Regions from separate parts of the Methylomonas sp. MED-D genome, predicted to be linked through region 2. Evidence: riboswitches for the same ligand, from Rfam matches in the RefSeq annotation. Region 2 holds a riboswitch; the other holds the start of a gene.
The links. Region 2 has a riboswitch for cyclic di-GMP ahead of ACQE3E_RS04575 (hypothetical protein). Riboswitches for the same ligand answer to the same signal wherever they lie in the genome.

Region 1 (4,080 bases), 1.1 Mb from region 2:
GAACAAACCAATTTCGATCCCGACGAAATTCGCTCGACCCTCGCCCTGCTTCAACCGTCGGAAGATGTAGCCTTCACCTTAAAGCGGCTTGGCGAGCGAATATTGAGCGTGTTTTTCACGCCGCAACGGCTAGCGTTAAAACGCATGATTGTTGCCGAATCCGGCAAGGGCCAAATCGGTCGTCTGTATTACGAACGCGGGCCGGGATTAGGCATGAAATATTTAGAGCAGTATTTTGGCGAAGTCATCGCGGCGGGTCGACTGCGCCCGGCCGATCCGAAGCTGGTGGCCGCGCATTTTCACGGTTTGCTGGAGTCGGAGATCTTCGAACCCTGGTTGCTGAATATCCTGCACGAACTGACGCCGGATTTGATCGAAGGCGTGGTCGAACGCGCCGTCGACGTTTTCATGAGAGCGTACGGCCCGGAGCGCGACCAAAATAACTAAGCATAGGGTCTCGGCGATTGGCACGGCCGCTTGTTGGTGGATGTAACGCGGGCGCTAAACATTCTTACGCTCCCAACCATAAATTCGCCTAGAGGCACTATCCGTCGGGCCGTCCGGCATTACCCGAGTCGTCTGGTTGTAGACCATTTTGGCGATATACGTCCTTTTGGATATAAACGCCTCGGCAATGTCGGCACGATCTTGCGTCGGGCGCCGTGGAAAGCCTCTCCGCTAACACCGCGCGAGACCCTTAAAATTTGGGTTAAGTTGGTTTGATTTGACAGGGTTGTGGCATTTAGTTGAAGCAGGGGCCCATCAAATCAGAAATCTTCGAAAAGGTTTAAACGGAGGATAGCGCTAAAAAACAACCCCCTGGCCCAAATCCTGCTCAGGGGGAAGCATGGACGTGCTCTCGCAACGTTTACGCCGCTACTACAACAGTAGTCAATGTATGAATTTCAAGAACGATTGGAATAATTCTAATCTTGAATACCGCAAGCCTCATCGTGCGGCAATCTAGCGCTAAATCCACGCCGTATTCCATGAACGACTTAGGCGCTGATGCTGTTTTTGCGGCGGTTGATACCGAACAAACTCAACAAAGCGGTGCCAAACAACCATGCCGCGGCTGGCAGAGGTACCGCCGCGACCGGCGCGATGCTCAGATGACCTATAGTCGTGCTGAGTTTTGCTCCGGTAGCACCCAAAAAGCCCGAGTAGGAAAAGCCACCCGCTTGATGGGCCGGATCAGGCAAAAACTGCAGGTCGCCGTCAAGCATGCCGGTCGTCGCCAGATTATCGACAACGTTTACCAGTTGGAATAAGGTGTTGTCCGGAAAGCCGGGTGAGTGGTCCACTAGGTTCCATGCACCGCCGATTTTTTGCAACGTCCAATCCTCGGACGACAGATAGGTTGACAGCGAAGGAGCGGTAAACCGGAAGGCGCCGCTAAGGCCGATAACCCCGACCGAGGAATTGCTGGTATCCATCGTCGTCGCCTGAATGGTGCCGGCGGTACCGAAACCACCGATGACGATCGTCGTCGTATTGGTGTTAATCGGTGCCTCGAAAGCACCGGTAAAGCCGCTAATCGCGGTTCCGCCGGCGAGAGAGCCGCTTATCATCGTGTTATTAAAGGACGAATCGAAAAAAGTCGTCGGAGCCCATCCTGAAGCGAGAAACGCCGAGTTCCAAACACCGTTTAGCGAGATGGTCGCTGTTCCTGAGACTAGGGCCGCGCTAGCGGTTTGCGGGGCCAGAGTCGCGGCGGCCAACATCATAGCCAATCCCGCGAGTTTAGTTTTGCGTATTGCGTTAATTTCCAAATTCATTTAATTACCTTGTTTCAAAAAAGAAGGGTTGACTGGATAAACTTCTCAACTGTGTGTGCGTCACTTGCTTTAACCCTCTTCAAGGCAAAAGCAGTCTTTCCCGGCATCCCTACCCGTGACACAGCAACCCGGCTATCTTGCCTACAAGACCCGTGGCTTTCCGGCCCTGCCTCGCGACAGGTTTGGCTAGCGCTCAAAATAGAGCACTTACTGGAAAGCAATAAAAAGACCAAAGAACAATCACTATAAATTTCATGTACTTATTAAAAACCCAACACCCCTGTTAATTCATTCGACCGTCCGCTCTACGGGATTTGACACAGTTCTAATTAATTGTTGCGGCATATGCCATAGTCCAAGCTGATTATCGATAAGCCTCAACAACTTAGAAGTCTCCGATAAGTCGGATGAAAGTATTAGTCCGACTGCAGGATCCTGACATTAAGAAGAACCCGATCCAATTTCAAAAAGGCTTCGATTTGATGGATGTTCTGAAGCTGTAAACTACCGATGCCCAGTACGCCGAAACCCTATTTCAGGCACGATGACCGCCGGTTTTCAATACCCAAGTTATGGTGGTTATCGTTTTAACGTGGTCAAGACCCGCAAACTTTGTCAATGTACGGCCTGTCATCACCCAGCGCCACTGACCAACGGGGACGCCGTTTGAAGGTACCAAACGGCCTCTAACGGTGTGGCTTCTGGCGATCCAAGTCCAAAGATTCGCCGCGCCATCTAGCCGAGTGTTGGCATCGATTCAACCACCTATTCGATCTGCAAAGACTATGATGATCAGGTTTTTTTATCGCGGAGGCCAATACTCCGCCATGCCAGTCAGGGCGTTTGTTCAAATTGACCGAGGCTTATGAGTCATCAGAACGATATATATAGGACAATTACCATTGGCTCCTTGAACCGTACTGGTCATGGCCCGCTTCAAACCGACGGCGTTAAAAACAGAATTCACCTCGTATTCCTCGTTGGCCTTGGTGGGACATGCCTGGACATCATCAACATCGAAGCGGTGGTCGATGGGCGGATAAGCGCGACGAACGCGACGCGATCAAAGCACTCGCCTTCCCTGCCGATCTGCGGTTGCCGATTAGCGGCCAAATAGCTAGAACATGCGACGGTGAACGGAAATGCCGGGGTTTTTGAGGAAAATTCGACAGTAGACCGCGCAAAATAATGAGCTCATGGCCCGGACGACCGATAAAAAGCGCTTATGCGCAATCGGTGGCGTTTAGACGACTGGGAGCACGAATTCCGGTTAAATTTTTACTAGACGCTTATAAACATATTCAATTTCCTTGAGCTCTCGTATACCTATAAACAGAATATGTCGGCAAAAGTCATTTCATTTTTTTGCATACTGCTTTTTTGCACCGCTATTTCGGCAGAAGAGCTTGTAACCATCGGGATGTTATCCCCTCGGCCCATCCCACAGGAACAGGCGAGATGGAATAACTTGGCCGAATATTTGACAAAATCGCTTCCACGTTATCATTTTGAGGTAAAAGTACTCGATTATCCGGGACTTGTACGGGCGATAGAAGAAAACCGTTTTGAGTTTGTGTTGACCAACCCTTCGCATTATGTATTGCTTTCGCATAAATTTAACTTAACTCAGCCGCTGGCAACTTTAATTAATCGCGAAGCTAGTTACAGTTTAAGTAGTTTTGGCGGCATCATATTCACGACTCAGGATCATACGGATATTAACTCTTTAGCCGACATTAAAAACCGCAAAATAGCAGCCGTTTTTGAAGATTCGCTGGGGGGTTACCAGGCGCAGCTATACCTGTTTAAGGCGGAGGGCTTAGATTTACCTAATCCGAAAGATATCGTTTTTACCGGCATGCCGCAGGATAAAGTCGTTGAAGAAGTGCTCGCCGGCAGAGCGGAGGTTGGGTTTATCCGCTCCGGTATTTTGGAGCATATGGCCGAGGAGAATAAAGTCGATCTCAATCGCGTTAAAATCATTCATGCCATGAATTCTCCTGGCTACCCTTATCGACATTCGACGATATTGTACCCGGAGTGGCCGCTAGTGTCCGTCAGCAATATCGACCCACAGTTAAAACGCGACTTGGTGAGCACGCTGCTCTCCATGAACAACAACCGGGAGTTAATCGATAAGCTAACTATTGGCGGCTTTGATCTGCCTGCCAATTATTCCCCGGTGTACGAACTTTTACATGCAATACACGCCCCTCCGTACGATCGCATCGATCGAATCACCCTACTGGATTTTTTGAAGCAATATTCTTGGCAAATTATTGTATTCGGCGTCATTGTACTG
Region 2 (4,080 bases):
GGTCTGCCGCGCCTCCGGGTCGTATTTCAGCGAGTAATCGCCGTTCAGCAAGGTGCCGGAAAAGCTTCCTCGAAACATCTCGACGCCGGTCATGCCCATCGTGCCGGTACCCGCCAAGGTGTCCGAATCGATTGAGAAGTCCGGCGTCGTGGCTTGGACGTTGCGGCCGGAAAGCTGACCGCTGGGGTTGCTGGCACTGACGGGGGTGATGTCGTGTACCAAGTTCACGGCTGAAATTTCGACACGCGTCGGATTATTGAAGTAAAACGACGAATCGGTGCGAACCGTGTAGTCGGACTCGATGGTGTCGAAATATTGCGCCAGAAAGTATCCCGGCTGGGTCAACGAGCCGAAGTTGGAGAGCGCTAAAGCATCGCGGTCCAGATTCATCGTGAAGGTGCCTCCGGAATTCGCGTTTAACAACGCGGCATCGGCCTGCGTAACGAATCCGCCGGCGACCAGCGCGAAAACCGTCGAAACCACGGTCAAGTATTTTGATGTTTCAAGGCGATGGCATGTCATCGAAACCTCCTGTTAACTGATATCCCGATCAAGCGGATCTGTTGCGAAAACCGCTCACGCCCATGCCGATTAAGCCGGTCATAAACATCCAGACGGCGGCCGGCAGCGGGACCACGGAGGTTTGAAAGCTGAAGGTACCGATGCGCGCATTAGCATTGCGGGCCGGACCGGCCCCAAGATGATCGAATCCCCAACCGTAACCCAACTCGCCGCTCAAAGACAGCACGTTTCCGTTGATCTCGGAAACCACGTTAAACAACTCGAAAGCCACCGCTTTAAAGCCGAGGGTGTTGTAAATGACCCAATCCGAACTTTCCGGCGTTTTTAGCGCTTCCGCGGGATTATAGGTCAGCGTCATGTCGCCCATTAATACCCGGTTAGTGGGGGGCGTGACATCCACTCGATAGCGCAGGCCGCCGGCCAGGCCGATAGAGCCCGACGCGGTGCCGGTAATGTCGTTAGGGTCGAACGTGAAGGTAGTGGCGCTATTGTGCCGACCCGACGGGTTGTCAGCCACATGCGCGCCATTGACGGTAAATTTCAATCCGGTGGCCGGAATTTCGTTCGCCGCGTAATCGGTCAGATCGACGGGCGTATTGTAATCGCGCAACTCTTCAAAGGTTTTTGAGGCCAGCGAAGCGTCGTAGTATTCCTCGACGTATATGGATGGCGCAGCGGTCCTATCCAAATCGATACCGTTCTCGAAAGCGTCTCGATCGATATTGATAATCAGCGAACCTCCGGATACGGTAGCGCCATGCGCGGATGTCGCGGCAAGGGTTAACGACAGCACGATCAGGTATAGAAATTTCATGCGTATTCCTTGAAAAAAATTGGGTTTCTAATAAGTCGCTTACCGGCCAAGTTCAGGCTCTACCCCCGTCCGTTAACGGAAAGCAAAGCGCCCCGCAGCCTTTTGCGACGGAAGGTTGAGCGGTCTGGTAGGCTTAGGCGGATAAGCCCGATTTACCTCTGGAAGCGCCTAACAGGCCAACCAATCCGCTCCCGAACAACCACACGCCGGCCGGCAGCGGCACTGCGGCGGGCGCCAGATTGAAGGTACCCACTTTGACCGATGTGCTGCCGTTAAACAGCAAATTCCAGGAGTAACCCAAAGTGGAAAGATACAAATCGCCGCTTAGCGATAATTCGCCGTTACCGTTTACCGACTCGGTGGCATTCACCAAGCGGAACAAGGCTGGATCTTGCGCGGGGCTACTAAAACCGGCGCTGTAGGTAAAGATATTCCACGTCCCACCGGCTTTTTTCAGGTAAAAATCACCGGGGTTCAGGTAGGAGCCGCCACCGGCGGGTTCCATCCGAAATGCACCGCTCAAGCCGATTTGGCCTGCCGCCGTGTTGCTGGCATCCATCGTCGTGGCCTCCTGCTTTCTCGCGCCGTAGCTGATGGTGGTGCCATTGGCGTTCACCGGCAACGAAACGCTGAAGGTCTCGGTCTGACTGAGAGCAACACCGCCGGTCGTGTCCAGATCGATCGGCGTTGCGTTATAAGTCTCGTCCCAAAAATTGGCGATATACCAACCTTCGGAACCGCCAACGGCCGAGGTAAATGCTGAATTGTCGATGGTCATATTCGCGACGCCGCTAACGAGGGCCGCGTTGGCATCGCCTGCCGTTAACAGACCGCCGCCGAATACGCTGATTGCCAGAACGCCGGCATAGGCCGCTTTCAAACTGTGTTTGTTTAATAGGTTCATTGTTTTCCTTACAAAACGATCTAAGATTGATTTAATGGGCAAAATCCAGGCCCCGATACGGATGGAAGCGCGTCACATCCCATTGCAGAGCCCAAAGTTCGAAGGCAACCCGGCCGTCTTATTCCAAGACCCGTGGCTTTCCGGCTCCGCCTCGCGGCGGATGTGGCGAAATTGCCGCTTCCGTGCGGCATCGCCCGAATCCTTGAGCGAGGTTTTCCTAGATTTCCGGCGGCTTTTCCGAACGGCGCAAGATGCCGTCATTGGGCAGCCGCCAAGGCTCGAAACCCAACGATACTGGCTTAGAGAGGGCGTCGCGAAACGCAAACCCGCCGACATAAACCTATCGTCATTTCCCGAGTTGCTGATCTAACAGCAAAGACCAGGCCAATTAAAAAGTCATTGTTTTACAACGACTAACATTTTTACCGACGGCCAAACAAACCCAAACCACGTGATTTGCCTCAGCAACTGCGTGAAATCACCTATTCAAACGATTTGCCGGTATTTGTAACAATTGAAACCTAAGCCGCGTCGAATCAACGGGCGGAATGCGCCAGCTCCCGGTGAGTCGCACGGACCTCCATGGATTGACCGATCCTCAATCTTCCACCCATTTAAACCGCAGCGCGGCGGTCGTTAGAAACAACAGCGTCATCGCGGCCAGGCTCATCAACGCCGGTGCTATCTCGGCCAAACCGGCGCCGTCGATCATGACCGCGCGAGCCGCTTGCAGCATGTGGGTTAGCGGGAAAATCAGCGTCAGGTTCTGCAACAGCGCCGGTGCGCCTTCCAGCGAAAACCAAACCCCGGACAGCAGTATCATCGGCAAGGTCAGCAGGTTCAGGATGCCCAAGGCCAACTCCTCGCTACCGGTCCGGCTCGCCATCAACAAACCTAGACTGATCAAAGTTACCGAACCGAGTACCGCTATCAGCGCCAACAAGGCATAAGCCCCCTGCACTAAAAAGTCGAACAAGACGTTCATCGCGACAAATTGCAGCACGACCGCCAGCATCAACAGCCCCAGCCGGCTGACGACTTGCGCCGACAGGAACTCAAAAGCGTTGACCGGCGAGGCTTTCAAGCGTTTAAGCACGCCGCTTTTGCGATACCTGACGATCGTAAATCCGACTCCGAACAAACCGCCGTGCATGATGTTGATGGCTAAAATGCCGGGCAAAACCCAATCGAGGTAGCGTACCCGCCGCCCGGAAACCACTTGCTTTTTCCAGGTGGCGGCTGGATCGCCGGCCAGCAGGACTTTTTCCAGCAGATAGCCCTGCCCGGAACTGTCGTTTATCCAATACCCGTTTTCCGCCCCCCCTTGCACCACCATATCCAGTTGATGATGCTGGAGTTTGGCTAACGCCTTATCCAGTTCCGGGTAGTCGATGAATTGCAGATATTGGGTGGTCTTAAACGCGGTAATCTGCGAATTAGCCTCGCCGGTCACGCCCACTTTAAACAGCGCGCTGTCCTGATCGTCGAATATCGCCGCTATGCCGACGATCAAAATCACCGGAAACACGAAATTCCAGATCCAGGTGGCTTTGTCGCGGATCAATTCGATATTGCGGGCTTTTAGCAATGCCAAAAAATGCTTCATCTCAATTTCTCAAGGAGTGGCCGGTTAATTTAAGAAACAGGTTTTCCAGATTCGGCGTGGCGACCGTCAAGCCTTCCAGCGAGACATGCAAGCGCGTCAATTGGGCGATCGCCGCTTCCACATTGGCGGTGACGAACTCGACCGTTTCGGCGCCGGCAGTCACCGCGAACGGCAAGCCCGGAATGTCCGCCAGGCCGCTGGCACTCGGTAAACGGATCAGTACGCCGTCGAAAT

Region 1: it holds a riboswitch for cyclic di-GMP, as region 2 does, so the genes downstream of both, ACQE3E_RS09660 (hypothetical protein) here and ACQE3E_RS04575 (hypothetical protein) in region 2, are expected to answer to the same signal.

Annotation. Positions count from the first base shown of each region.
Region 1 covers NZ_CP189965.1:2,178,135-2,182,214, reverse strand. Annotated here, with positions in the region: gene ACQE3E_RS09665 (TetR/AcrR family transcriptional regulator) at 1-447, shown strand, start outside; gene ACQE3E_RS09660 (hypothetical protein) at 999-1,778, opposite strand; cyclic di-GMP riboswitch class I at 1,898-1,975, opposite strand; gene ACQE3E_RS09655 (PAS domain-containing protein) at 3,118-4,080, shown strand, end outside.
Region 2 covers NZ_CP189965.1:1,032,227-1,036,306, reverse strand. Annotated here, with positions in the region: gene ACQE3E_RS04585 (hypothetical protein) at 1-522, opposite strand, end outside; gene ACQE3E_RS04580 (VPLPA-CTERM sorting domain-containing protein) at 551-1,336, opposite strand; gene ACQE3E_RS04575 (hypothetical protein) at 1,470-2,240, opposite strand; cyclic di-GMP riboswitch class I at 2,341-2,417, opposite strand; gene ACQE3E_RS04570 (ABC transporter permease) at 2,839-3,846, opposite strand; gene ACQE3E_RS04565 (non-ribosomal peptide synthetase) at 3,848-4,080, opposite strand, start outside.